Regions from separate parts of the Providencia rustigianii genome, predicted to be linked through region 2. Evidence: predicted binding sites of a transcription regulator. Region 2 holds the regulator's gene; each other region holds the start of a gene.

What was found. Region 2 encodes PurR, which represses purine synthesis genes. Its sites were predicted from a motif close to CANGCAAACGTTTGCNTG; they were not measured.
Region 1: a site for PurR is predicted at 4,771-4,788, ahead of purE (5-(carboxyamino)imidazole ribonucleotide mutase). Genes of this name have one in related genera too.
Region 3: a site for PurR is predicted at 4,369-4,386, ahead of EL244_RS01230 (NCS2 family permease). Genes of this name have one in related genera too.
Region 4: a site for PurR is predicted at 1,893-1,910, ahead of purH (bifunctional phosphoribosylaminoimidazolecarboxamide formyltransferase/IMP cyclohydrolase). Genes of this name have one in related genera too.

The regions. Positions count from the first base shown of each region.
Region 1 covers NZ_LR134396.1:2,810,194-2,817,861, reverse strand. The annotation lists gene EL244_RS12990 (hypothetical protein) at 1-17, opposite strand, end outside; gene EL244_RS12985 (esterase-like activity of phytase family protein) at 248-1,618, shown strand; gene EL244_RS12980 (MFS transporter) at 1,721-2,974, opposite strand; gene purK (5-(carboxyamino)imidazole ribonucleotide synthase) at 3,093-4,175, opposite strand; gene purE (5-(carboxyamino)imidazole ribonucleotide mutase) at 4,175-4,690, opposite strand; gene lpxH (UDP-2,3-diacylglucosamine diphosphatase) at 4,844-5,566, opposite strand; gene ppiB (peptidylprolyl isomerase B) at 5,577-6,071, opposite strand; gene cysS (cysteine--tRNA ligase) at 6,370-7,668, shown strand, end outside.
Region 2 covers NZ_LR134396.1:1,693,465-1,701,132, forward strand. The annotation lists gene EL244_RS07810 (MATE family efflux transporter) at 1-114, opposite strand, end outside; gene EL244_RS07815 (riboflavin synthase subunit alpha) at 392-1,057, shown strand; gene EL244_RS07820 (putative quinol monooxygenase) at 1,143-1,418, opposite strand; gene EL244_RS07825 (helix-turn-helix transcriptional regulator) at 1,443-2,198, opposite strand; gene punC (purine nucleoside transporter PunC) at 2,349-3,575, opposite strand; gene punR (DNA-binding transcriptional activator PunR) at 3,699-4,604, shown strand; gene purR (HTH-type transcriptional repressor PurR) at 4,616-5,641, opposite strand; gene sodB (superoxide dismutase [Fe]) at 6,083-6,661, opposite strand; gene EL244_RS07850 (Grx4 family monothiol glutaredoxin) at 7,240-7,587, shown strand.
Region 3 covers NZ_LR134396.1:267,591-275,258, reverse strand. The annotation lists gene ampC (class C beta-lactamase) at 1-207, shown strand, start outside; gene hemN (oxygen-independent coproporphyrinogen III oxidase) at 483-1,856, opposite strand; gene yihI (Der GTPase-activating protein YihI) at 2,073-2,591, opposite strand; gene EL244_RS01230 (NCS2 family permease) at 2,979-4,313, opposite strand; gene EL244_RS01225 (amino acid ABC transporter permease) at 4,501-5,253, opposite strand; gene EL244_RS01220 (amino acid ABC transporter permease) at 5,255-6,007, opposite strand; gene EL244_RS01215 (ABC transporter substrate-binding protein) at 6,084-6,926, opposite strand; gene phoU (phosphate signaling complex protein PhoU) at 7,191-7,668, opposite strand, start outside.
Region 4 covers NZ_LR134396.1:466,704-474,371, reverse strand. The annotation lists rRNA gene EL244_RS02170 (16S ribosomal RNA) at 1-1,371, opposite strand, end outside; gene purH (bifunctional phosphoribosylaminoimidazolecarboxamide formyltransferase/IMP cyclohydrolase) at 2,018-3,607, shown strand; gene purD (phosphoribosylamine--glycine ligase) at 3,623-4,909, shown strand; gene EL244_RS02155 (DUF1481 domain-containing protein) at 5,138-5,764, opposite strand; gene EL244_RS02150 (HU family DNA-binding protein) at 5,854-6,126, opposite strand; gene EL244_RS02145 (YjaG family protein) at 6,325-6,912, opposite strand; gene nfi (deoxyribonuclease V) at 6,987-7,658, opposite strand.

The DNA of each region.
Region 1 (7,668 bases), 1.1 Mb from region 2:
GCTAATTTCAGAAACATTTATTTCACTCAATTTTTATGGGGTGGAAATTTTATCATGATATTTCTCCATGCTTATATTTGGGACTATTTTTCGGAGTGAATTTATCATTAAATTAAAAAATTAATTGCAATCATCAATTTATTTCATCTTCATTAAACGAACAGTCTTCAATCTTTCATAAAATTGTCATTTGCCATGGTTATTATTCAGCTATCAATTATTGATAGCCTTAAATAGGAATATAACAATGGCTTGCCTCAATACTACACACTTTAAACTTAGCTCATTCTCTTTAGTGATTGGTTTACTTTCATTTAGCTCCAGCGGATTTGCTCAACAAGCTGTGTCTGCGACATTAGCTGGGCATTCAATATTATCCGTTGATGCAACAGTCTCTACACCTTCAGATGCGCCTACGGATATGCAGCATAGTGGTAAATATACAATCGGAAGTCGTGTTGATTCGCTAGGTAAAATCGAAGGAAAATCAGACGGTCGTCCAACGGGTAAATATGTGCCAATTAAAGGTCAACCACGACAGGGGCATTCAGGTATTAAACGGATGACTGATGGAACCTATTGGGTACTTACCGATAATGGTTTCGGCAATAAAATGAACTCTCCAGACTCGATGCTCTATTTGACCCAGTATGATATTGATTTTAAAAGTGGTAATACGACGCCATTGAAAACAGTTTTCTTCCATGACCCAGACAAAATTATCCCCTTCCATATTATTAATGAAAGTAGCCAGCAACGTTATCTAACGGGGAGTGATTTTGACCCTGAAAGTTTTCAATTTGCCGATGGGGCTTTATGGGTTGGTGATGAATTTGGACCTTACCTGATAAAAATGGATTTAAACGGCAAGGTACTTGCGCTATTTGAAACCCAAGTGAATGGCAAAAAGGTGGTGTCACCAGACCATTACACACTCACTACACCGGGTAAACCCGCGGATAAAGTGAATTTCCAAGTTAATCGCTCGAAAGGTTTTGAAGGCATGGCATCATCGCCAGATGGTTCAAAACTTTATCCAATGCTTGAGGGCGCTTTGTGGCTAGAAGATAAGCAAGATTATGAGAATGTAAACGGCAAAAAAGCGGCGCGTATTCTTGAGTTTGATGTGAAGAAACAGGATTGGACAGGGCGTAGTTGGCTATATGTATTTGAAGATAACCAGAATGCCATTGGTGATTTTAACCTGATTGATGATTCCCATGGTTTGATTATCGAACGTGATAATGGAGAAGGTACGGTGGATAAAGCCTGTGTTGAAGGGGCGACAAACAAAGAGAACTGCTTCAGCAATTTGGCGAAGTTTAAACGTGTTTATCGGATTGCATTCTCTGATAATAACGAGGGTGGTGCCGTGGATAAACAAGCCTATGTTGATCTGATGAATATCCAAGATCCTGGCAATTTAGCGAAAAAACCGTTGAATAATGGCGTGTTTACCTTTCCGTTTTTTACAATTGAAAACGTGGATGTGGTGGATAGCGAGCACATTATTGTTGGCAATGATAATAACTATCCATTCTCCTCCAGCCGCGACCCGAACAAAGCGGATGATAATGAATTTATTTTACTGAAAGTACCTGAATTACTGAAGCCGTAAATCGATAAAGTAATAGAAGTACGATGATAGCTGGATCCTTGTTTTTCCCTTGGTTTGATAATTTGCTCGGGTATTTTCCCGAGCCTTTTTATTGGTGTTGGATTAGCGTTTTTTAACAGCGAGAATAGGCGGTTTCATCATCAAGGTAAAAAATAAGATGACCACAACCGGTGCGGCGATAGTCAAAAGTGCGGGAGTAAAACTTCCTGTAAGATCTTTGATTGCTCCAGCAATAAATGGCGCTAAACATGCAATGGTAGAAATCAGATTTACCACAGAGAATAGTTCTAAATAAGGGCCACGACCAAAATAGTTAGACAATAAAACACTGGATGCTAAGAAGGTCATTCCATAGCCGACCCCCACACAAATCACGAACATAATTAGCCAGAACCAAGAAGTTGAAATACTTAACGCAACAACCCCGAGAACCATAATAATCAGGCTACCAATCAGTAATCGCTTCGGTTCGAGCCATTCCCCTGCGGCACCGCCCAAGAAGCGAGAAAAAGCATTTACAAAGGCCATAGTGCTGAGTAAAGAAACCGCGACAGTCATGCCAAAACCACGTTCTTCAATATGCGCGACTGCAAAGCTGTTTACGGTAATGCCGCACCATAGAAATGAGGTATAGGTTGCCGAAATTAAATAGAATTGCCATGTTCTGAGCGCGCCTCTAACAGTCCAAACTTCAGCAGTACGGTAAATGGGTTTGTTGGGATCACTAACGTACTTTTGGGTCACGCTCTTAGCGTGGGACTGCTCTTTTTTACCTTCACGTAGTGCCAGAATAGTGATTAGCGTAACAATGCTCAGGTAAACCGCACAGAGTACCCAGTGCATACGCCAAGAGCCGAGCTGGTTAGAGGCGTAGAAATAGATCCAAGGACCTGCAACCCCGCCTAATCCTCCTATGGTGAAGTAAACCCCAAAGGCGATAGACTGTTTCTCAAATAAACGTGAAATGACATAGGTGCCCGGTACGGTAGCCAGTAAGGTAAAGCCGACTCCAATTAATGCAGTACCTAGGAAATAGGTGCTAATCGTTTGTGTCGCATATAGGTTATAAAACCCTGAAACAAAGACCAGCATTCCCAGTAATAAGGTTAAACGAACACCTATTTTACGAATTAATACGGAGGGGAGAAAACTTGCTAGACCACAAGTTAATCCGAGTAAGGTAAAGCCGAAACCTGCTTCAGTCCAATTCCATTTTAGTTCATTGATCATACCCGGTAACACCACACCTAAAGAGGTAAAAGTGGTTGCCGTTGCAAGAAAATAGACCATTCCCAGAAGAATAAGAATTGACCATTGATACAATGGGCTAAAGGATGGGGATTGTGTTTCTGGCATGTTGACTCCAGTAAATCCCTGCATTTTCAATGATAAAATTGGGGAGTAAATTGCAGGGTAAAAATAGCACAATGCCCGAAAAATGACTTTCGGGCACGAATGGCGCTATTTTCCCTATTTATTGGCGAGAGTACCAGTCTAATTTTGTTTTTGCCCACTCAATGCCACTTTTATACTCATTTGGCAGCATTGGGATCAGGTTATCAAGGCTATCTTTCAATTTTAGGCAATCAGTATGGGTAAGATTTAAGTGACCCACTTTACGGACAGGGCGGACTTCTTTGTCATACCAATGGAGATGCACTAACGGTAAATTGAGCCAGTCATTATTAACCTCGGTACCAATCAAATTGACCATCACTGCGGGGCTAAAGACTTCAGGAGCTGGCATTGGTAAATTCAAAATGGCGCGTAAGTGCAATTCAAATTGGCTGATTGAGGCACCGTTTTGCGTCCAGTGACCACTATTATGCACGCGAGGAGCGATTTCGTTGATCAGCAGCTTGTCACCGACTACGAAACACTCCATTGCCATCACGCCGACATAACCTAATTCATTCATCACTGCGCTTAGCATGGATTGAGCTTGTTGCTGTTGAACAGGGTTAGCATCAGGGAAAGCTACACTGGTTCGTAGAATGCCTTCTTGATGTAGGTTATGAGTGATCGGGTAGAAAACGGATTCACCGGATTGGCTTCTGGCGCCAATCACTGAGACTTCTGAGTCAAAGGGAATACCTTGTTCAACAATACATTCGCCATAAATCTCAGTGGGTAAGTCTTTTTCGTCACCGGGACGCACACGCCATTGACCGCGCCCATCGTAACCGCCAGTTCTACGTTTAACGATTAGAAAATCCCCAAGCGTAGCGAACAGTTCGGGCCATTGGTCAGGGGAGTCTAATAATGCCCATGGGGCGGTTGATAAATTTAACGAATCAAATAGGCTTTTTTGTGGAAATCTATCGGCTAACCGAGGAAAAATATCTCGGTTAATAAATGCGTTGTGACGTGCTAACTCTTTAGTTAACGGAGTTTCCGGCCAGCGTTCTATTTCTGCGGTGATCACACTTTGCTGATAGGGAACGGCTTCTGGTTCTGCATCTAAACCGACGGGGAAAACAGAAATACCGAGAGGCTCACCAGCTTGGCGGAGCATTCGACCTAATTGACCATTACCGAGGACACAAACCGGTTTCATTACGCTTCCCTCGGATCTGGATTACTTAATACGTCATTAGTTTGCGCTTCACGCCATGCCGATAGGCGATTAAACAGTTCAGCATCATGAGTTGCTAAAATTTGAGCCGCGAGTAATGCGGCGTTTGCGGAACCTGCTTTACCAATTGCTAGCGTACCCACAGGGATGCCTTTTGGCATTTGTACGATGGAATACAAGCTGTCGACACCACTTAATGCAGCACTTTGAACTGGAACGCCCAGTACAGGAACTAACGTTTTAGCCGCTAACATACCCGGTAAATGTGCCGCGCCGCCAGCGCCAGCAATGATCACTTCAATCCCATTTGATTTTGCATTTTCAGCAAACGAAAATAGTTTGTCCGGAGTGCGGTGCGCAGAAACAATTTCTACATGAAAAGGCAGTTGAAGTTCAGTCAACACATCAGCAGCATGCTGCATCGTTGTCCAATCACTTTTAGAACCCATAACAATGGCGATTTTTGCCGCAGATTGAGAAGGAACTTGGGCAGTCATTTGGTGTGATCCCTGTATTGATATAATGTCACCCGAAGGCGGGAAGATGAATTGCCCTGATCATATCATGGTACTAGGGTAAGGAAAACGTTTGCGTGTTTATAAAATAGGCAAACGAGAGGGTTTTAATCTTGATAACTCACAATTGATTCATTAAAAAGGAAAGAAAATTAATTCAATTCCTTGTTCACTGATGACAAAGGCAGAGCCTTCATGGTGCCATGCACCTAAAACGCCACGAAAATGCAGCTGACCAGCGATGTTGATTTCATGAATAGCCGGTCGGTGAGTATGCCCGTGGATCATCCACTGAGCTTGGTGTCTTTTCAACGCATTAATCACGGCATCGGGATTGACGTCCATAATCGATTCCGATTTCATGCTGCTGGCATATTGACTATTACGACGCATTTTTTGTGCGATACGGCGGCGAATAAACAGCGGTAAAGCTAGAAATAGACGCTGTATCCAAGGGGTATGAACTTTTTTACGGTAATTTTGATAGGCCGCATCGTCGCTACATAATGTATCACCATGCATAATCAAAATACGTTTGCCATAAAGTTCAAGTAGAGTTTCTTGGGGTAAGATGGTCATTCCACACTGTTTGGCATAGCGTTTACCAATTAAGAAATCACGGTTTCCATGAATAAAATAGCAGGGAATACCGCGTTCGCTAAGTTGTTTCAGTGCGTTGGCAACTTGCTGGTGCAGCGGGTTATTGTCATCATCCCCGATCCAGTAGTTAAAAAAATCGCCAAGAATATACAGGCTGTCCGCATGGATAGCTTGTTGTTCAATAAAATGTAGAAAACCGGCAGTAATTGCCGGTTCATCTTCACTTAAATGCAAATCTGCAATGATATAAGTGGACATAAATCAGGGATTACTCGCTGACTGTCACTTTTTCAATCACAACATCTTCGCGAGGTACGTCTTGGTGGTGTCCACTGCGACCAGTAGAAACGCCTTTGATTTTGTCAACGACATCCATGCCTTCAACCACTTCAGCAAATACGCAGTAACCCCAACCATCTGGGCGCTCTGAACGGAAGTTTAAGAAGTCATTATCAGCGACGTTGATGAAGAATTGTGCTGTTGCTGAGTGTGGATCGTTAGTACGAGCCATTGCTAATGTACCGCGGCTATTTTTCAGACCGTTATTAGCTTCGTTTTTGATAGTCGCTTTAGTGTCTTTTTGGACCATGCCAGGCTCAAAACCGCCGCCTTGGATCATGAAGCCATTAATAACACGATGGAAAATGGTATTATTGTAGAAACCTTCACGGCAGTAGGTTAAAAAGTTTTCGACAGTAATTGGTGCTTTATCAGCGAAAGTTTTAATAACGATGTCACCGTGATTGGTATGAAATGTAACCATAATAGCTATCCTGAATAATTGTTTTTTATGCGCTCACTTGCGAAAGCGTTGAGATCAGCAAGTTTATATCATAGATAAAACTCAACTTGAAGTAACAGCGCATTTTGTAAATATTTATAGCATAACAGAGATATAACAAACTGAATGCCAAAGTGGGGAGTTTACCTTGCTTTCTAGTGCAGTTCGCGATTCAATATTAGGCTATTTTCGTCAGTTTTTTCTGGATATTATATCCGCAATCATACGATAATCTGATGTATGATAGGTATACACGTACTAATAAAATGGAAATAAATAGATGCTACAAATTTTCAATACACTGACTCGCCAAAAAGAAGAATTTAAACCCATCCATGCTGGAAAAATTGGGATGTACGTGTGTGGCATCACCATTTACGATTTGTGTCATATTGGTCACGGTCGTACCTTTGTGGCTTTCGACGCCATTAGCCGTTACTTGCGTTATTTGGGATATGATCTTAATTATGTGCGTAACGTGACCGACATTGATGACAAAATCATCAAACGTGCGGCTGAAAACAATGAAAGCGTGGAAGAATTAACGACGCGTATGCTGGCTGAAATGCACAAAGATTTTGATGCGTTAAATATTTTACGCCCAGACAGTGAGCCTCGTGCGACTCGCCATATTCATGAAATTATTGAACTAACTGAAAGCTTAATTGAACGTGGGCATGCGTATGTTGCAGATAATGGCGACGTCATGTTTGAGGTTAAAACTGACCCTAATTACGGTTTACTGTCACGTCAAGATTTAGACCAACTGCAAGCGGGAGCTCGCGTTGAAGTCGCGGATGTTAAACGTAACCCAATGGATTTTGTGTTATGGAAAATGTCAAAAGAAGGTGAACCAAGTTGGGAATCTCCATGGGGCTTAGGCCGTCCCGGCTGGCATATTGAATGTTCGGCGATGAATAGTAAAACGCTGGGAAGCCATTTTGATATTCACGGTGGGGGTTCCGATTTGATGTTCCCACATCATGAAAACGAAATTGCGCAATCAACTTGTGCTCATGAAGGACCTTACGTTAACTATTGGATGCACTCGGGGATGGTCATGGTTGATAGAGAGAAAATGTCTAAATCTCTCAATAACTTCTTCACTATCCGTGATGTTTTGCAATATTACGATGCAGAAACTGTACGCTACTTCCTGTTGTCAGGTCACTATCGTAGCCAACTGAACTATACCGAAGAAAATTTAAAGCAGGCGCGTACTGCGTTAGAGCGTCTGTATACATCATTACGTGGCACTGATAAATCAGTGGCGCCAGCGGGTGGCGAAGCTTTCAAAGCCCGTTTCTGTGAAGCCATGAATGATGATTTTAATACGCCAGAAGCTTATTCCGTACTGTTTGACATAGCGCGTGAAATTAACCGCCTAAAAACAGAAGATATGGCGGCGGCAAATGGTATGGCTGCACAACTGCGTGAACTGGCAAAAGTTCTGGGACTGTTAGAACAAGAGCCAGAAGCTTTCCTGCAAGGTGGAGCACAAGGCGAAGATGATACCGAAGTGGCGAAAATTGAAGCGCTGATTAAACAACGTAATGATGCGCGTCAAAGTAAAGATTGG
Region 2 (7,668 bases):
ACTTCCTGCCATAATTGTGTCCACAAAACCCATTGCGGTTTGTGAAAATTGGGCAAAAAAGATAGGAATTCCGAGAGCTAATAAGCTACGCGCTTCTGTAATGTATTTCTGCACGCATACACCTTTACAATAAAATGAATGATGAAACAAAAAGGAGGAATAAAACTTATGTTTGACTAAAAATCAGATAGTTAATGCTAACCTCTTATTCTATCTCTTTTAGGTAATCAATCCAATAAAGTTCTTGCCAAGAAGAATAAAACAGTACATTCGTGTACAGATTGTTTAATTGTTTTGTATATACAGCATAAATAGTACCACTCAAATAAGATAGATCTCTGAAAATTCTTAGGTAAACTGAGTCCATAAATCCACTGCACTGAGAGTTATTATGTTTACAGGCATTGTTCAGGGTACCGCCCCAATTATTGAAGTCACAGAAAGAGCAAACTTTCGCACTCATGTTATGAAATTCACGCCTGAATTATTAGTCGGTTTAGAAACAGGCGCTTCGGTGGCTCATAACGGTTGTTGTTTAACTGTCACTAAAATTGAGGGTGAAAAAGTTAGCTTTGATTTAATCAAAGAAACGTTACGCCTAACCAATTTAGGGGAGTTAAAGGAAGGGGATGTTGTTAATATTGAACGCGCTGCTAAATATGGTGATGAAATAGGTGGGCATGTTGTTTCTGGGCATATTGTCACCACCGCAGAAATCAGTAAGATTTTCACCTCTGAAGATAACCATCAAATTTGGCTATCTATCTATGATAAGTCCCTCATGAAATATATTTTGCACAAAGGCTTTGTGGCAATCGATGGGATTAGTTTAACGGTAGGTGACGTGATTAATAACCGTTTTTGTGTTCATTTGATCCCTGAGACATTGGCAAGAACAACATTAGGTAAAAAGCGTTTGGGTGATAAAGTCAATATTGAGATTGACCCACAAACTCAGGCGATCGTTGATACGGTAGAGCGTGTATTACATCAAAAAGAACAAGATAAATTGTTGCAGCAAGAACAAACACAGGAACTATCGGCTCAACAGGAATAGCAATTTAGGATTTCAGTCATTGGTGAGGCTATAGCTTAAGTTTAAGCCATAGCCTATAAAATCATCAATCATTGAAAGTTGTGAGCTATAATTTCTCACTGAAATTAACAGAAAATATTGCGTTGTCGCGTTCAATTGCATCGACGAGTCGTTTAAAGTGAACGCTGTTTTGGTACATTTCTAAGTCTTGCCGGCTTTCCCACTCTTCAAAAACAATATAGCCATTTTCTTTTGCCATAAGGTCATATTGCAAACATCCTTTTTCCCGACGGCTATGCTTCGCTATATCCCGAACGATCTTTTTAGTCAGATACCCATCTGTTTTTTCTGTAGTAATTTGGGCATATACAACAATACTCATACCGTTCTCCTTTTGTATTAAGAACTATCTTAATGGAGACTTTGTTTTTGTATTGTAAAAAAGCGAATAGTTTGATTTCAAAAACGCCGTCGGCGTCATAGTAAAGTATCGTTTAAAATCGCGATAAAAGTGGGATTGATCATAATAGCCTGTTTCAAACCAGCGATAAGTATCTTGTTCTTTTACCATGGTTTTTAATACATGCTCAAGACGGCAATTGATCTGGTAACGTTTTGGCGTGATACCAAATTCTTTTAGAAACTCTTTTTGTATCAAACGAGCACTATAGCCAGTGTCATTTGCTATTTCCGTTATTTTTTTCTCTGGATTACGGTATAGCGTATTGAGAACCTGATCAATAAAGTGAGTTTTCTTTGTAGCTTTATTTGCGTAGAAATAATCGTGTAATTCTTTAAAGGAAGAGTTAGCCAATGATTTAAACCAATTATCGTTCCAAATATGGCTCAGTGGCATAGGAGTATCTGTAAAGTTTAAGGTTCGCAGAGGAAGTAAAAAGCGCAATGCATCATGGCGAATACGTAAGACCATAACCGTGGCATTGTTAGGAATTGCAGTAAAAATATTAATTCTTGGAATGATGAGTTGATATGGATTTATAGATGTATGGGCATCAGTGGACATGCTGATATTGGTCGAAGAAATCCATATTTCCGCACCAGTGCCTGGAAATATTTTAATAGGAGATGTGAACTTCTTGATGATTAAAATTGAGCTTACAAACTCTTTTAATTCATCCGGTGGATAATACTGTTTTAGCATGGTTCTCAAAAATTCATCATTGAATGATTTTATGATAGCCTGTTTTGAATATAAAATTAACCCTATAAATTATTCGTAACTAATTGAAGATAAAAAAGCCACATCGCTTATTGAAGTGTGATGTGGCTAAGTCGTGGCTAGTTGAAATAATTAGGAATTATGCTGGTACTCAGCACGCTTTACCTCATTATTCGACTTTACGGCACAACGTTGCATCCAATAACCAAGAATCATCGGAATAATAGTAAACGCCATAACGCCAGTTGTTGCGAGTAATGGGTTGAAAGCAAGAGCAGAGACAAGCAAGCTAGCTAAGAAGCACAAACCGAGTTGCAATGCATTCTGTAAGGCGGCAGCTTTGCCACTGGCTGTTGGGAATGCATTCAGTGCTTTCGAAACTGCAATGGGATAGGATGCTCCATTCATCGCTGCCATAAAGCAGAATGGAATTAGAATTAAGGTTAATGTTGGTTGGCTATACAGTGCCATGATAAACAGTACGGACATACTAATAGCATAACCAATTAATAATAACGGGAATAACAGCTCAGCTCGCACTTTTATCAAAACAAAGCGGCAACCGTATCCACCGACAATAAATGCCAGAGTTTGCGGGATGTAGCTTAAGCCGATATCAGCAGGGTTAAAGCCCATATCACGTAAGATAAATGGTGAGCCAGTTAACCATGCAAAAAAACCTGCGCTACAAGAAGCATAAATCAGCACGTTTCCACTAAAGATACGGGAACTCATTAATTTTGAAAAAGAAATTTTATCTGATGAAGATTTTTCTTCTAAAACTGTTTTTGGCGTGATTTTCTTTAAAAATAAAGTCGGAAGAAGCAACAGAACGCCAACCATCATAAGAACAACAAAAATAAACTCCCAATCCTTATGCTCTAATACCCAAGCACCCAATAGTGGCGCTAAAGCCGGAGACAGAGCAACAAGAGGCATAATTGAAGCAAAGACTTTTTGAGTATCTGCTTCATCATAGCGATCAATAACTAATGCTTGCCAGAGTACTGCAGCCGAACATACACCGACAGCCTGTAAAAAGCGCAGTATTAACAATTGAGTTGCATCTGTAACCCACAACATTCCGAGGCAACTAATAATAAATAGTGATAATCCAGCGATCAGAATTGGCTTACGACCTAATTTATCTGAAAGGGGCCCCCACACTAGTTGAGCAAAAGCAAAACCAGCTAAAAAAATACTGAGTGAAGCGCTGATAGCACCTTCAGTTGTATTCAGGGATGTTTGCATAGCACCAAAGGCAGGCAGATACATATCGATGGCCAAAAAACCTAGCATGCTTAACCCTGCAAGGTAAATCAGAAAACCGGAAGAGTTTTTTGTCGCAGTATTGGTCATAGTATTTTACTTAATTAATATTTGAAATAATGTTAACGATTATCTTATTGTATAGGCTGTTTTTTTACATTGTGAAACGGTAATATTTGGACTCTGTTATCAAATATTTTGAAAGGAACGCGTATGTGGTCAGCGCATGCACTTGAAGTAATTGATGCTGTTGCTCGAACGGGAAGTTTTAGCGGTGCCGCCGAAGAGCTGCATCGTGTGCCTTCTGCAATCAGTTATACTGTAAAGCAAATTGAGGAGTGGCTTGCTGTACCTCTATTTGAACGACGCCATCGTGATGTTGTGCTCACTGAAGCGGGTGTTATCTTTATCAAGGAAGGACGATCAGTTATCAAAAAAATGACTGATACCCGCCATATGTGTCAGCAAGTGGCAAATGGCTGGCGTGGGCAATTCAGTATTGCTGTGGATTGTATTGTTAAACCACAGCGAACAGAGCAATTGATCTTGGATTTTTATCGACATTTTCCTGACATCGAATTATTTATTCACCCTGAGGTTTTTAATGGGGTATGGGATGCCTTAGCTGATGGGCGTGTGGATGTGGCTATCGGTGCTACACGCGCGTCTCCAATTGGTGAGCGTTACAGTTTTCGTGATATGGGATTTATGTCTTGGCGCTGTGTTGCTAGTCCTGATCATCCCTTAGCTCAAATTGAAAACAAGCTTTCTGATGACCAAATGCGTCAATATCCTAGCTTATGTTTAGAGGATACATCACGTAGTTTACCTAAAAGAGATACATGGGCACTGGATAACCAGCGGCGCTTAGTGGTGCCATACTGGGAGAGTGGATTAACTTGTTTGATGAATGGTCTTTGCGTTGGAATGGTACCGGAACACCGTGCAGCACCATTATGTGAACAAGGGAAGTTGGTGGAGTTAAAGCTATCACAACCATTTCCATCGAGCCCTTGTTGTTTAACTTGGGTAGAGAATAATCCTTCTCCAGCGTTGAGTTGGTTACTGGATTATCTTGGCGATAGTGAAACCCTCAACGCTGAATGGTTATCGTCCTGAATAAGACATCCTTATCGACGATAATCAATAAATGGACCATCCGCGACAGAGCGACGCTCAACTAAGCGAGGATGAACTTCAATCGTCTGTGCATCTTCGCGTTTATTAACAATACGGTCGAGCAACATCGTAAATGCCATCTGCCCTAAACGCTCTTTAGGCTGATGGATGGTAGTCAATGCAGGGGTAAAATAACGAGCATTACGCACATTATCATAACCAATAATGGAAATATCCTGAGGGACGCGCAAGCCCATTTCATCAGCAGCGCAGATGGCTCCCATCGCCATAATATCCCCACCACAGAAGACGGCAGTAGGGCGATGCTTATTACTTAAAATTTGCATCATGGCTTTATAGCCGGATTCTGGTTCGAAATCCCCTTGAACGATCCATTCATCTCTTAGGGTAACCTTGGCTTCTTCCATGGCCTTTTTAAAGCCAGTAAGCCGCCCTATACCGGTGTTTCTTTCAAGGGAGCCAGGGATCACTCCAATGTCACGATGACCTCGATCAATTAAGTAACGCCCAGCAAGATAACCACCATGGAAAGAGTTATCAATAATACTATCTGTAAAGTCGCCTCGAGATGTACCCCAATCCATTACGACCATGGGGATATTGCGATAGTCTTCCAGCATACTGATAAGAGTGTCAGGGTATTCGGAACACATCACCAATAAGCCATCAACACGCTTTTGCGCTAACATTTGCAGATAGGCTTTTTGTTTACCTAAATTACTATGGGAGTTACATAAAATTAGGGTATAGCCTTTTTCATAGCAACTATTTTCTACCGACTCAATAACTTCAGCAAAATAGGGCGCTTCACTTGATGTTGCCAGTAAGCCAATAGACTTTGTATGGTTGACTTTTAAACTACGGGCAACCGCACTTGGTGAATAATTAAGCTCTTTGATGGCAGCCCAAACGGCTGTCTTTGTATCATCAGCGACAAAACGCGTCTTGTTGATAACATGGGAGACGGTTGTGGTGGAGACGCCAGCACGCTTCGCCACATCTTTAATCGTTGCCATGGGAAGAAAAAACTCCTGACCAGACTTGGTCTCTAAAAGAATTCTAGTTAAATAATTACCTGCATATTGATGCATTGACCCTTTACAAGCAATAATTTAGCGATTTGTTATCGATTTTGTCTGATCTAGCGCAAAAACGAAAGAAATAATTGATGTTATAACATGTGACATAAGCACTGGTTTTGCATTTTTGTGGATGTATACTAAATTAACCGTTGTATTGGCATGGTTAATATTACTTCAACTTCTTTACTTTAAATGAGAGGAACTCATGGATACAGATTTTAAATATGGATTAATGGCGGCAATGGGCTCTTTAGTTGTAATTATTCTTTTTGCCGTACATATTTTTTGATTTCTTTTTTCACCACCATTGAAGGTGAAAAACAATTAAGGGCGAGTATGATACTCGCCCTTAATCATTTTAGATCTGAACTACAATTAAGCCAGATTTTCTTCAACAAATTTCCAGTTAACCAGCGCCCAGAAGTTTTCTAAGTATTTTGGACGTGCGTTACGGTAGTCGATATAGTAAGCATGTTCCCAGATATCAACAGTCAAAATAGGTTTATCATCACCAGAAATTGGTGTTGCTGCGTTAGATGTATTAACGATAGCTAGACTACCATCAGATTTTTTAACTAACCAAGTCCAACCTGCGCCAAAATTTTTAATAGCAGCATCTGTGAATTGCTCTTTGAACTGAGCAAAAGAACCGAATGCTTTATTGATTGCTTCTGCAACTTTGCCAGTAGGTTCGCCACCTGCATTAGGGGCTAAGCAGTGCCAATAAAAAGTGTGGTTCCAAACTTGAGCGGCGTTATTGAATACACCAGCCTCAGAAGTTTTAATGATTTCTTCTAAAGACAAACCTTCAAATTTAGTCCCTTTGATTAGGTTGTTCAGGTTAACAACATAAGTATTATGGTGTTTACCGTAGTGATATTCTAAGGTCTCTGCAGAGATATGAGGTTCTAAAGCATCTTTAGCATACGGTAGAGCTGGTAATTCAAAAGACATTGCGTACTCCTTGATTGCTTTTATTCAATATTTAGGGTGTTTGCTCGTAAAATGAGCTGAAATTGTTCTTACTTCTATTATTACAGCTAAAACGTTAACGTCGTATTATGCTGTTTGATATATCATTTAATTATTATCATAGGATACAACTTTTAAGAATAAAAAGCCTATCCCATGATGCTATTAATGACTAAGTTTTTGTTGGGTATATTCAAGTTTTATCTCGGCAACCTCTCCACTTTTAGCTTTTATTGAGTATGGAAAAGCATTCAGTGTTATTAATTTGCTAATATATTAACAAACAACAACCATAATTACACTGTAAAAACAGCGCAGTAAAATAGACATTTGCAAAAGAGAACCAATGTACGCAGCTTTTCACCTTTTGAGTGAAGCAAGTAGGAGTGCTATAGTAATCACCTTACAAAACTGGCATATTGTATGAAACTATCACTGAGCTGTTTACGATGTTTTAACAGTGCCGAGAAGTCATTCCAGTTAATGATTTCGGTATATAAAGAGGCGGGTAATACTGCTAATTGACTACAAAATCAGCACCCATGCTTTAGGAATTAGAAATGACAACAATTGAAAAAATTGAGCGCCAAGTTAAAGAAAATCCAATTTTATTATATATGAAAGGCTCGCCAAAGCTGCCAAGCTGTGGCTTTTCTGCTCAAGCAGTGCAAGCTCTATCTTCTTGTGGTGAGCGTTTTGCTTACGTTGATATTTTACAGAATCCAGATATCCGTGCAGAGTTACCAAAATACGCCAATTGGCCAACATTCCCACAACTATGGGTCGATGGTGAATTAGTTGGTGGATGCGATATTATTGTTGAGATGTTCCAGCGTGGCGAGTTACAAACGCTAATTAAGGAAACTGCGGATAAATATCGTTCTGCGGATGACGCGGCCTCTGAATAATTTACTGCTGTTGTAATTTGTTAAAATTACATCAAGTAATAAAAACCGTATTAGTATTTTAAAGTCTAATACGGTTTTTTT
Region 3 (7,668 bases), 1.4 Mb from region 2:
CCTCAAAAAGTTGAAGCCATTCAACCGCCAATGCCACCAGAATCACGCGCTCTGTATAACAAAACGGGTTCCACGAGCGGATTTGCCACTTACGCGGTATTTATTCCAGAGGAAAAAATTGGCATCGTGTTGCTCTCCAACCAATGGTATCCAATCCCTGAACGCATCAACGCAACTTATCAGTTAATCGAAAAAGTGAAGCACTAGCCCCAGTGAAATATGCAGAATCTGGAATCTGGAATCTGGAATCTGGAATCTGGAATCTGGAGTCTGGAGTCTGGAGTCTGGAGTCTGGAATGTTTTAGATAACTATCTAACAAACATCCAATGTTCTAAATAGTTCGCGCTAGAGCAAGGCGGCAAAATTCGGATATCTCGGGGAGCATACAAAAGTATGTGACCCGAGTAGCCGAATAAAGCCAACGCAGCTATTGTGCGAAATATGACGAACATTACGCTACAGCACGAAATATGAAGAGTATTCAGATGACGCGGGAAAATTGACGAATACGCATTTGACTTCGTAAGTACACATCAAAACACATACACACATTACGGATCAGCAAACGCCCTTGTGGCGTGACCGTGATACCCGTTTCACTGATTTCCACCAGCCCATCATCCGCCATTGGCTTCAGTAACTCTAAATCTTCTTTAAAGTAAGATTTAAAATCAATGGGATATAGCGCTTCGATTTGTGCAAAGTTCAGCTGGAAGTTACAAATCAAGGTTTTGATAACATCTCGACGTAGGCAATCATCATCGGTTAATACCAACCCACGCCAGAGAGCATGCCCTTTTTCTTCCACTTGCGCATAATAGGTTTTTAAATCTTTTTGGTTTTGGGCATAGTTATCCCCCAGCATGCTGATCGCCGAAACCCCTAGTCCTAATAGGTCGCAGTCCCCTTGGGTGGTATAACCTTGGAAATTACGGTGTAAAATTCCTTCACGCTGTGCCACTGCTAGCTCATCTTCAGGACGAGCAAAGTGATCCATACCAATAAATTGGTAGCCATCCGAGGTCAGTGTTGCAATGGTTTCTTGCAGTATATCCAGCTTTTGCTCTGCGGTTGGTAGGTCTTCATCTTTGATTTTACGCTGCGCCGCAAACAAATTAGGTAAGTGGGCGTAGTTAAAAACACTCAAACGGTCTGGCGCTAGCTCGGCAACCTTTTTCAGAGTAAATGCAAAACTTTCTGGCGTTTGTTTTGGTAAACCGTAAATCAAATCGATACTGGTAGAGGTGAAACCGGTTTCTTTTGCGCGTTTGATTAACGCGAAAATAAATTCTTCGTCTTGCTCTCGGTTAACAAGAATCTGCACTTCTTTATTGAAATCTTGCACCCCCATACTCAAACGATTAAAGCCTTCACTACGTAGGTGGTCAATCATATCGAGTTCAATTTCACGGGGATCGACTTCAATGGACATCTCCGCATTCGGTGCAAAATGGAAATGTTTTTTCAGTAAACCAACTAAGTGGCTCACTTGCGCTTTATCGAGGTAAGTTGGTGTACCACCGCCCCAGTGCATCTGAGTCACGGTACGGTTTTTAAGTAATGCTGCTCGCTGAATAATTTCTTTTTCAATGACTTGTAAATACTCATCCGCCTTATGTTTTTGGCGAGTCACCAGCTTATTGCAACCACAGAAATAACAAAGTTTATGGCAAAACGGAATATGCACATACAGAGATAACGGGCGCTCAGGATAGCGCTGAGTGGCTGCAATAAAGGCCTGCTCATCGTAGTCTTGATTAAACTCTAAGGCTGTTGGATAAGAGGTATAGCGTGGACCCGAATAGTTATATTTTTGGATTAACGCAAGATCCCAAACGATATTTTGCTCTGACATTCATATTCCTCAATTGACCACAAGCTCGAAAGCATCACTATTAATTATGTCTCTTTAGATTATTTTTTGGCGATTTATGTAAAGAGTCTATACCGAAAAGATTATAGCGATGTTAGGAAAAACAGATCTGATGCAACATCAAAGAAAAAGAAGATTCGCGGAGATAGTGATAATTTTCCTCCCGTAATTTACAGGAGGAAAATTGAGGTGGAGAGATTATTTACTTTTTAAGATGCGCATAATGTCATCAAACTTCTCTTCTTCCTCTTCGTCACCTTCTTCTTCCACATATTCAATACCGAGGAGTTTCATCAACTCATCAATGCGGTCTAAGCAAGTTTCGATATATTTTTGCTCTTGCTCTGTGATGGTTTCACCCTCTTCGAGGCGTGCTAGTAAGCCATCTAAGCGATCATCGCTTTCTAGCATTTCCAGCTCTTTTTCTGGCGTCATTTTTTCTTTAACGACGACTTTTTCTTTCGCAACAGGGCGTGCAACTGGCTGGTTACCCTCCACAATTAATGGAATTGGCTTTTTGCTACCTAGGCGTGGGTCGGCCTGAGTATTTTGCCCATTTTTTTGACCATTTGAAGTGCCATCTTGGTTACGGCTACCAGACTTATGACCGCGATGTTTTTTCTCGCGCTTACGCTCACGACCTTCCGCGTTAATCTCTTCTTTTGTCTTGCGGTATTTTTTCTTCAGATTGCTGGTTGGTTTTTTTGGTGAATTCATGGTTTGCTACCTTGATAAAATCAGTTTCTGCTGCGGAATCTAGCAGGATCTCTTAAGCGGTGAAAGCACTACTTTGCAATTTAGGTGAATTTTCTCTCACTTTGCATTCGCAGCAGTACCTTAATGATTATACCTTAAATAATTCGAGTTGCATGCAAGCAACAAAAAGGGAGAGCCAGCTGAGGGGGTATTAATCTTCTAAATAGCTTTTACCTAAAGAAAATGATCACCTGATCACCATTCTAAGTTTCTTAAGTTTTCCAATGATCTAAATAATTCGAGTTGTGGCTAGGCGCCTAATGAGGTTATCTCGGGGAGCATACATAAGTATGAGACCCGAGTAGCCGAGAGAAGACAACAACGCCACAGCTTGAAGTATGACGAATATTAGGCGTCGACAAGAATCATTTTTAACAAAAACATAATCGCAACCAGTACGACACACAAGCTCAGATCACGCCAGCGCCCAGTACCAATTTTCATCGCACAATAAGCGATAAAGCCCAGCGCAATACCTTCAGTAATTGAGAAACTGAATGGCATCATGACCGCAGTGATAAAGGCAGGAACGGATTCGGTTAAATCATCCCATTTTACCCGCGTCAAGCTGGAGGTCATCAGCACCCCAACATAAATCAACGCACCCGCCGTTGCATACGCAGGAACCATGCCTGCCAGCGGAGAGATAAACATGGTCAGTAGGAATAAAACACCGACAACAATTGCCGTTAAACCCGTACGACCACCGACGGAAACCCCAGAGGAGCTTTCGATATACGCCGTCACTGAAGAGGTTCCCATCGCAGAACCTGCCACAGAACTTAAGCTATCAACATATAAAGCTTGTTTCATGCGGGGGAAAGTACCGCGCTCGTTAGTAATACCCGCCTTATCGGTAACCCCAATCATGGTGCCAGAGGAGTCAAACAAGTTAACTAACATAAATGCAAAAATAACGCCGGATAACGCGAGGTCAAATGAAGCAACAAATTCAACTTGCCCCACCACACTGGTAATACTTGGCGGCATTGAGAATATACCGCTATATTTTACATCGCCTAAAGCCAGACCAATCAATGTTGTGACCGCGATAGACACTAACACTGCGGCATGAATATTACGTGCAGCTAAAATAGCAATGATGAAAAAGCCTAATGCACCCAGCCAAACGTTATGGTGAGTCAAATTACCAATTGAAACTAAAGTATCTGGGTTTGCTACGATAATACCGGAGTTTTTCAATCCCATCATGGCGATGAATAAACCGATACCACTGGTGATCCCCACCCGTAAACTAAGAGGGATATTCGCGATAATCCAGTAACGAATGCGAAATAGTGTCAAAATAAAGAGACCGACCGCTCCCCAGAACACTGCTCCCATTGCCACTTGCCATGAATATCCCATGGCACCGACCACCACAAAAGCAAAGAAGGCGTTCAACCCCATCGCTGGAGCGACTGCGATTGGCAAATTTGCCAACAGACCCATAAAGATACTACCAATTGCCGCAATCAAGCAGGTGGTAACGAATACCGCTTTGATATCCATTCCCGCGACAGACAGAATTTGGGGGTTAACAAAGACGATATAGACCATCGTCAGAAAAGTGGTAAACCCTGCAACGATTTCTGTTCTAGCAGTAGTTCCGTGTTCTTGTAATTTAAACACGCGCTGAAACAGACCCTGTTGTTGCGAAGAGCCAGAAGATTGATTACTCATTTAAACATGCCTTAAAAAAAGTTTTTTTCGGCTAATGGTACAACTAAATGACAAAAAAGAAAACGATTGCGTCATTTTAATAGGCAATTTTGTCCTAACTAACTGATACTGTAGAGATGAAGAGAATTGTCTGGAAATTCAATTGTTGAATTTAATGGCGGCGATTATACCGCCATTTTTCAATTCACTAAGACAGTGCGATCAGTTTTTGATGTCGCCAAAATAATAGCCCTCGTTTGGCTGACCGCTGATGAACTGCATTTTTATCACTGAGTTTTTTGGCTATTTGATTCGCTATAATTTCGACCGATAAGCACATAACAAAATAAATAAATGCAACAAAGAGGAAAACTTCTAGCGGATAAACCATTTCGCGGTTATTCACCTGGGTAGCTAAGAATGACAACTCTGCCACTCCAACAATATAAGCAAGGGACGTATCTTTAATTAATGCCACCCATTGATTAATAAACGACGGCACCATCATTCTTAACGCTTGAGGCAGGACGATATACCCTAGCACTTGCCAGCGGTTAAAACCGAGAGACATTCCCGCATGCCACTGCCCTTTTCCTATAGCAAGAATGCCTGCTTTCACCGCATGCGCTAAGTAGGCAGACGTGATCAACGCTAATGCACAGACTACCGCCGTGATCCCTGGGATCTCCGTTCCGAGTACAACGGGCAATAAAAAATATGTCCAAAAAATCAGCATAATAACGGGGATCGCGCGGAAAAAACCTAAAACCGCAGCGAACAAATTTACCCAAAAACCGCGCAACATGGCTAATGCAATACCGCCTAATGTACCCAATACAACCGAAGCTGCACCCGCCACTAAGCTCATGATTAAGGTTAAAGCTGCCCCTTCTAGAGGGCCATCAGGATAAGCGCCAAACAGCAAATACTGCCAGTTATCTTCTATGACTGAAAAATCCATTTTATACCCCCTGAGCCAAATTACGTTGTTGTCGCCACTGTCCCCAACCTTCCATCAACGCAATGATTGCGATGTACAACACGGTAGCCAAACCAAAGGCGGCAAATGTTTGTAAGGATTGGCTGTCTACTTGGCGCGAAACATATGACAGCTCAGCAACACCAATCGCCATCGTCAATGAGGAGTTTTTTACCACATTCATATACTGTCCGAGTAATGGTGGTAGGGCAATTTTGACCGCTTGCGGTAAAACCACCAGCTTCATCGCTTGCCATGAGGTTAAGCCCAGCGCGAATGCCGCTTGTTTTTGTCCTTGGCGTACACCTCGAATACCAGAACGTACTTCTTCAGCAATAAATGGCACGGTGTACAGTGTCAATCCAACAAACCCAGCTAAAAATTCAAATGATGGCCAGCTTAGCACCACCCCAAAAAAATGGACTTCATGGGGAGTATTCAACCATTCCATCATCGATGCAGGTAAAATTTCTCCTGAGGCGAAATACCAAAAAAAGAGCTGCACCAATAAGGGCGTGTTGCGGAAAATTGAAATATACGCGCTCACAAACCAGCGCAATGGGGCAATTTGGCTATCTCTTGCAGAGGCAACAATGAAACCTAATAGTGTGGCTGCAATAATCGTGCAGACGGAAATCCAGACTGTCAGCAAAAAGCCATAGCCAAACCACTCTAAATATTGTGGTGCTAAGAGATGCGCAGACCAGAAGTCACCGCTAAAAAATGTCTCAAACATAATTGTGCCTCTACATAACTAACAACCCCTGCGTGATTGGCAGGGGTGTTTGGAAAATCTCAACAACCAATAATGATTAAGATTGAGGTTGCTGCTGACTCAGTGGTGCAAATTTAAACTCTCCGCGAGGTTGAGCGGCTTTAGTTTCAGGTCCAAACCAACGGTTATAGATTTCGTTCGCTTTGCCCTGTTTTTCCAATTTCAGCAATGTTTCATTCACGCTTTCAACTAAGCGAGTTTCCCCTTTGCTTGCTGCCAGTGCCTGATACTCTTTTGTCAGGCTAAAAGGTGATATTTCAAAATCAGCTTTGACTTTTTCCGGTAAGTTACCTAATAAACCCACCAGTTTGGCATCATCTTGAGTGATCGCTTGGACATTACCATTACGCAGTGCAGCAAAGGCCTGTGGAGTATCATCATATGAAATGACTTTGGTATTTGGGAAACGTTCACGCAGAGTCACTTCCTGCACAGTACCTTTATCCGCACCAATACGCAGAGGAGCAATATCTTCAGGGGTTTTCAGTACACCTTTACGGGCAATAAATTTTTGTCCTGTCGCAAAATCAGGAATGGAGAAATCCACCTGCTTTGCACGTTCGTCGGTGATCGTGAAGTTAGCGCCGATCAGGTCAACTTTACCGGAGGTTAGTAGTGGAATACGGTTGGCAGGGTTGGTTGGGCGTAGTTCTAATTTTACACCAAGGTCATCGGCGATCGCTTGGGCGATATCGATATCATAACCGGCTAGTTTTTTTGTTTTAGGATCAATAAATCCGAATGGGGGATTACTGTCAAAAACTGAAATGCGGATCACTCCCGCTTGTTTAATATCATCTAATTTGTCTGCGCTAGCGACATTCGCTGTCAGCGCCAGACCTGCAACTAAAAGTGCGGAAGTAAGAATACGAGCTTTCATTGAATACCCCTAACGGTAAATTTTTGTAAATCGACCATCACAAGCTATCAACTATTTCTTAGCACTTGAAATAATATTAAATAATATATTTATATCAATTTGGAATATATGGAGACATAAAAAAGGGGTAAATATCCATCGGAGTGACCCCTAAAATGAAGCAAGATTAAGACTCTTATTGAGCCAAGAAGAAAGATGGTAAGCACGAGTAGTGGCTAAGCCAAATACCGCCAACCTAGCCACTACTCGATGAAATAAATTTTTTTATTTGTTGGTAAGCATCTTGTCTAAATTATCCCCATCCACATGGCGGAAATCCTGACCTTTAACATAGTAAAAAATAAATTCACAAATGTTTTGGCAACGATCGCCGATGCGTTCAATGGAGCGCGCACAAAATAGTGCCGTCAATACGCTAGGTATGGTGCGCGGGTCTTCCATCATATAAGTCATTAGCTGACGAACAATTCCCTCGTACTCTTGGTCCACCTTTTCATCTTCACGATAAATTCGGATAGCCTCTTCCAAATCCATACGCGCAAATGCATCTAAAACATCGTGAAGCATTTGGACTGTATGGCGACCTAATGATTCTAGGCTAACTAATAATGGCTGATGCTGATGAGAGAATTTCTCCAGTGCGGTTTGGCAAATTTTATCGGCCACGTCACCGATTCTTTCCAACTCAGCGATGGTTTTAGAAATTGCCATAATCAAGCGTAAGTCACTTGCCGTTGGTTGG
Region 4 (7,668 bases), 1.2 Mb from region 2:
ACCGTAGCATTCTGATCTACGATTACTAGCGATTCCGACTTCATGGAGTCGAGTTGCAGACTCCAATCCGGACTACGACGTACTTTATGAGTTCCGCTTGCTCTCGCGAGGTCGCTTCTCTTTGTATACGCCATTGTAGCACGTGTGTAGCCCTACTCGTAAGGGCCATGATGACTTGACGTCATCCCCACCTTCCTCCGGTTTATCACCGGCAGTCTCCTTTGAGTTCCCACCATTACGTGCTGGCAACAAAGGATAAGGGTTGCGCTCGTTGCGGGACTTAACCCAACATTTCACAACACGAGCTGACGACAGCCATGCAGCACCTGTCTCAGAGTTCCCGAAGGCACTAAAGCATCTCTGCTAAATTCTCTGGATGTCAAGAGTAGGTAAGGTTCTTCGCGTTGCATCGAATTAAACCACATGCTCCACCGCTTGTGCGGGCCCCCGTCAATTCATTTGAGTTTTAACCTTGCGGCCGTACTCCCCAGGCGGTCGATTTAACGCGTTAGCTCCGGAAGCCACTCCTCAAGGGAACAACCTCCAAATCGACATCGTTTACAGCGTGGACTACCAGGGTATCTAATCCTGTTTGCTCCCCACGCTTTCGCACCTGAGCGTCAGTCTTTGTCCAGGGGGCCGCCTTCGCCACCGGTATTCCTCCACATCTCTACGCATTTCACCGCTACACATGGAATTCTACCCCCCTCTACAAGACTCTAGCTGACCAGTCTTAGATGCCATTCCCAGGTTAAGCCCGGGGATTTCACATCTAACTTAATCAACCGCCTGCGTGCGCTTTACGCCCAGTAATTCCGATTAACGCTTGCACCCTCCGTATTACCGCGGCTGCTGGCACGGAGTTAGCCGGTGCTTCTTCTGTTGGTAACGTCAATCGCTGATGATATTAGCATCAACGCCTTCCTCCCAACTGAAAGTACTTTACAACCCTAAGGCCTTCTTCATACACGCGGCATGGCTGCATCAGGCTTGCGCCCATTGTGCAATATTCCCCACTGCTGCCTCCCGTAGGAGTCTGGGCCGTGTCTCAGTCCCAGTGTGGCTGATCATCCTCTCAGACCAGCTAGGGATCGTCGCCTTGGTGAGCCATTACCCCACCAACTAGCTAATCCCATATGGGTTCATCCGATAGCGCAAGGACCGAAGTTCCCCTGCTTTGCTCCTTAGAGATTATGCGGTATTAGCTACCGTTTCCAGTAGTTATCCCCCTCTATCGGGCAGATCCCCATACATTACTCACCCGTCCGCCGCTCGTCAGCGAGAAGCAAGCTTCCCCTGTTACCGCTCGACTTGCATGTGTTAGGCCTGCCGCCAGCGTTCAATCTGAGCCATGATCAAACTCTTCAATTAAAAGTGTCTGATGCTCAAAGAATGTTTACTGTCGTTTGATTTCCTAAGAAACCAAATTACCTATTAGTTCATATATATGAATTAACGTGTTAGTCACTCTTCAAGACTTTAAAATCAAATATTTTTTTGATAGTGTCTTGTGAGTGCCCACACAGATTGTCTGATAAATTGTTAAAGAGCGGTGCGACATTTCTTTTGGAAATCGACTCAGTTTTTATCAACTTAGGTCGTTGTCGCGAGGTGGCGTATATTACGCTTTCCTCAGTGAGAGTCAAGCATTTTTTGCTTAATCTTTTCAGATTCTCTCGCTGCCGGTTCAGTGTCCATCGCGCTTTGCGTTGGCTTGTTCCCGGTCAGTGGATGCGCATTATAGGGAGTCAGAAAAATCTGGCAACCCTTTTTTTGATATTTTTTGCATTTTTTGATTCAACTGCTGCATTCCACAGCAAAACCCCTATTTATACCGATTTACACACAGAGTTATCCACAATGATGAAAAATAGTTAAAATAGTTCGCGCATTACGCAAACGTTTGCGCTACAATTGGCGCGAAAATTCAGCATTGATTTTATTTTGATGCTCTGAAATTGTTAGTGACTTATATATAGATATTGCTTTCTTTATCCAAATCCAAGGGATCTCTCTCATGCAACAGCTTCGTCCTATTCGTCGTGCCCTGCTCAGTGTCTCTGATAAAACAGGGGTTGTTGAATTCGCTAAGGCGCTTTCTCAGCGTGGTGTTGAACTGCTTTCTACTGGTGGAACCGCAAAGTTATTAGCAGAGCAAGGCCTAAAGGTCACTGAAGTTTCGGATTACACTGGTTTTCCTGAAATGATGGATGGTCGTGTTAAGACTCTGCACCCTAAAGTTCACGGTGGGATCTTAGGTCGTCGTGGTACCGATGACGCAATCATGCAAGAACATGATATTGCCCCTATCGATATGGTGGTTGTAAACCTCTATCCTTTTGCTCAAACCGTAGCAAAACCAAACTGCACATTAGAAGATGCCGTTGAGAATATTGATATCGGCGGTCCAACCATGGTTCGCTCCGCCGCTAAGAACCATAAAGATGTTGCCATCGTCGTAAATAGCAATGATTACAGTACAGTCATTGAAGAGATGGATAACTACGAAAACTCTTTAAATTGGTCAACACGTTTTGACTTAGCAATTAAAGCATTTGAACATACTGCCGCTTATGACAGCATGATTGCTAACTACTTTGGTGAGCTCGTTGCACCTTACCATGGTGACACTTCTCAGCCATCGGGTCGCTTTCCTCGTACCTTGAATCTTAACTTCATTAAAAAGCAAGATATGCGTTATGGTGAAAACAGCCATCAAGATGCCGCTTTCTATATAGAAGAGAATCCGAAGGAAGCGTCAATCGCTACTGCGTCACAAATTCAAGGTAAAGCGCTTTCTTATAATAATATCGCTGATACCGATGCCGCTCTTGAATGTGTCAAATCTTTCGACGAACCAGCCTGCGTAATTGTTAAGCACGCTAACCCTTGTGGCGTAGCAATTGGCGATAATATTCATACCGCTTACGATAAAGCATTCAAAACTGATCCTACCTCCGCATTCGGTGGCATTATTGCGTTTAACCGCCAATTAGATAAAGCGACAGCGGAAGCTATTATTGAACGCCAATTTGTGGAAGTGATTATCGCACCTTCTATTGCTGAAGATGCGCTTCCTTCATTAGCAACAAAACAGAACGTTCGCGTTTTAGTTTGCGGAGAATGGAGCAAGCCAGTTGCTGGCTTAGATTTCAAACGTGTTAACGGTGGCTTATTAGTACAAGACCGTGACTTAGGCATGGTAACCGCCGACGATTTGCGTGTGGTGACTAAACGTCAGCCGACTGAGCGTGAATTAAAAGATGCCCTATTCTGCTGGAAAGTGGCTAAATTCGTGAAGTCGAATGCAATTGTTTATTCTAAGAATGATATGACTATCGGAATTGGCGCAGGGCAAATGAGCCGTGTGTACTCCGCGAAGATCGCAGGCATCAAAGCTGCGGATGAAGGTTTAGAAGTCGCGGGCTGTGCAATGGCATCTGATGCATTCTTCCCATTCCGTGATGGTATTGATGCCGCTGCCGCAGTTGGTGTAACGTGTGTTATCCAACCGGGTGGCTCTATCCGTGATAATGAAATCATCGATGCAGCTAATGAACATGGCATCGCAATGATCTTTACTAACATGCGTCATTTCCGTCATTAATTCTTAGGGGTTTTTATGAATATATTGATTATTGGTGGCGGCGGTCGTGAACACGCTTTAGCGTGGAAAGCAGCACAATCACCTTTAGCAGACAAAGTTTATGTTGCTCCAGGTAATGCAGGAACAGCGATTGAGCCAGCGTTAGAGAATGTTGATATTTCAGCGACGGATATCGATGGACTACTTCAATTTGCCAAGGATAAACAAATTGGCTTGACCATCGTAGGTCCTGAAGCGCCTTTAGTTATTGGTGTTGTTGATGCATTCAAGCAAGCTGGACTCACGATTTTTGGTCCAACTCAAGGTGCTGCACAACTTGAAGGCTCAAAAGCCTTTACCAAAGATTTCTTAGCTCGCCATAATATTCCAACAGCAGCGTATGAAAACTTTACTGAAGTTGAGCCCGCTCTCGCGTACTTAGATAAAGTCGGCGCACCGATTGTTATTAAAGCTGATGGCCTTGCCGCAGGTAAAGGCGTTATCGTTGCGATGACACTGCAAGAAGCTAAAGATGCGGTACACGATATGCTGGCTGGAAATGCCTTTGGTGACGCGGGTCATCGTATCGTTATCGAGGAGTTTCTCGATGGTGAAGAAGCCAGTTTTATCGTGATGGTTGATGGTGAAAATGTCATTCCAATGGCAACCAGCCAAGATCATAAACGTGTTGGTGACGGTGATACAGGGTTAAATACTGGCGGTATGGGCGCTTATTCTCCAGCACCTGTCGTGACTGATGAAGTTCATCAGCGAGTCATGGAGCACGTGATTTACCCTACGGTCAAAGGAATGGATCAGGAAGGTAATCGTTATCAAGGCTTCTTATATGCAGGTTTGATGATTGATAAAGCCGGAAATCCGAAAGTCATTGAATTTAACTGCCGCTTTGGTGATCCTGAAACTCAGCCAATTATGATGCGCTTGCAGTCTGATTTAGTTGCACTGTGTTTAGCGGGCGCTAAAGGTGAGTTAGCAGGTAAAGATTCCCTATGGGATGAACGCCCTGCTCTAGGCGTTGTTATCGCCGCAGGTGGTTATCCGGGCGATTATCGCAACGGCGATGTCATTTCTGGTTTACCAACCAGCGAGGCTGCTGATAGTAAAGTATTCCACGCGGGTACCAAGTTAAATCAAGCAGGTGAAGTCGTCACTGCAGGTGGGCGCGTTCTATGCGTAACTGCGTTAGGTAACGACATCGCAAAAGCCCAAGCTAAAGCTTATGAAGTTGCCAAAACCATCAATTGGTCTGACAGTTTCTATCGTAATGACATCGGCTACCGCGCCATCGCTCGTATTAAGTAATAGAAACAAATAACCCACAAGCTGATAAGAGGAAACTTTTATCAGCTTTTTGCTTTCCTGCTTTTGAATTTTGTTTGCTTTTGACCTTCACCCAGCCAATGGCTCTAAGTATTTCGAAGCATAGCTAGGCGGCAAGGTTACTTATGCCCAGGAGCATAGATAACTATGTGACTGGGTTAAGTCACCGAAGCCAACAACGCTAGGATTTGAAAGACGACGAGCGGTGACCTACAAAGAATCTTTAGAAGGCTGCCAGCTGCAAAAATTAGTATCCGCCACCATCAAAAGCTGAGTCCCTTCTGGCGACTCCAACCAAGCTAAATTCAGCTCTTTAGTCCACACTTTCGCGCGGTCATCCAACCATTTTTGTGCATAAGGTTCGAACGTTACTTTTCGTTCTTCGCCGCTACAAGTGGTAATTTTACCTTGCTGCCAGTGACCTTGGTGCAGTTCTACGCCGCCAACAATTAAAGCTGTATTCACATCGAGGATCCGTTCAGCTTCAAAGCGCCAACGGTTAATTTCATCAGGAGAAAGTGGGGATTTGATATTTTTTTGAGCTCGCTGCATAAACACAATTTCATTGTCTTTATTAAATCGCAATTGCTCGGTGATATTGTTGTCGCCTTGGTTTAAGACCTGGCTGCGGATCTGCCAAAGTTGACCATCACGATACTCAAAGAAATTGACTGAAGTGTCAGTTCGTTTAAAGGGGCTATACACCACCATTAAGACCAACGGCTGACTTTTCGCATCGTTGAGTCGCCACATTCGGATCACGCCATCATCGGCAATAAATCCACTCGCGCTAAACTCAGGTAATTGAGGCGAATGAGAAGAACAGGCGCTTAGCATTGAGATAGCTCCCAATACCAGCAACCTTTTGCGAATAAACAAAGGGGATAATGTAATACCCCCTCTGATAACTCTTATAGACAATGTACTTATTTTACAGCGTCTTTCAATGCTTTACCGGCAGAGAAAGCAGGTACAGTTGTCGCAGGAATTTGAATTTCTGCTTTAGTTTGTGGGTTACGACCGGTACGTGCTGCACGGTGGCTAACTTTAAAAGTACCGAAACCGACCAGTTGTACTGCTTCGCCTTTTTTCAGTGAATCTGAAATAGCGCTCAGAGTCGCTTCCAGAGCTGATTTAGCTTGGGTTTTAGTCAGATCTGTAGATTCTGCGATAGCATCAACTAATTCAGTCTTGTTCATAAATTATCCTTACACAGTGTGTTTATCGTTTGCAAAGCATCGAGTGCGTCGGATATGCCAGATTGACAGCCCTGATACACGCCCCCGATAGCCACTTCTTCTCGCCCCTCAATGTAGACCAGAGTAGGGGTAAATGTGAAGTCTTAGTACACAGCATTACTGCTTCAAGTCACGTTTTCACGCATAAAAGCGCAAATTTTAGTCTACAGTGATGCCAATGTTGCTGACACCCGCTTCGCGGAGGTCAGATTTTAATCCTTTAATTAATTCTAAGTCCCGTTCTTCGCAAGCTGCCAATAAACGGAAAATATCCCATTGAATGTCCCACTCTTCTTCTACAGCAGGCACATCTTTTAATTCTTCATCAGTCATTTCCCGCCCTGCTTGGGTCATTTCAAGCATGGCAACTGTACGGATGGAGGCTTCACTCACTAAAATTGCGTGCTCAAGGGTTTCGCCACTCAGTTTTGCATGAACGAGTTCACCTAAAGCAATGCAAGCGTCGATAGCGGGATACACACCATACATATCGAAGTCATCAGCTACTGGAATAATTTCTTCTAACTTTTCTAACTGACTGTCGAAATTGACTTTGCTATCTTTGATAACCAAGGTTTCCCAAACTAAATCTAGAATGGAGCGATAAACCTTCGCATCAGCAAATTCAGTTTGCTGACAAAACATCTGATAGTTGGGATACATTCTTTCGCACAGGCATGCCATAAATGTCATATGCTGCCAGGCTTCTAGCTTCTCCAACCTCAAATGAATAGGATTTCTTAACATAATTTCTGACTCATCAATCTTAATACTTCGCAGTTTACCTGAAAATCAGCCAATGCCACATATTTTGCTGATAATTAGCCAATTTTCTCATTCATTCGCTTAAAAAACGTTCGATTCGAAGCGATTCCGTCAGCCATACGGGTGGGTTCTGGTAATCTATACCCTTGAATACACCCTTTTACCCATGCTAGCGAGGAAATAAAACTCACTTTGTGACCCGGTGAAACATATAAAGGATTACAGCGTTTTTTACTCCGATATACCCATCCGAGCTGTTCATCCCCCAACCTTAACATTTGGACACTTTCAGGTTCAGGATCAAGCTCGACGTTATCACCACATAATCGGCTTTTTGCAACCCCAATGGTGGGAACATCCGCAAGTAATCCAAAGTGACACGCCACACCGAAACGCCGAGGATGCGCAATACCTTGCCCATCCACCAGCACTAAATCAGGTTTCTGCTTTATTTGCGACCAAGCCGCCATTAACCCAGGAACCTCACGAAAAGAGAGTAACCCCGGAATATAAGGCAATTGTGTTGGTATACGTGCGATTTGATACTCAATCAATTTAAGTTCAGGCCATGACAACACGACAATCACTGCACGAGTGATAGCCCCATCCTGCTCAAATCCAACATCTGCTCCACCAATAAAATGGGGAGTCGCAAAATCATCCTGTAAAATGATGCGTTGTGCTAGCTGGGTTTGCTGTTGCCGTAATTGCTGAGTATCTAAAACCATAGTACGACCG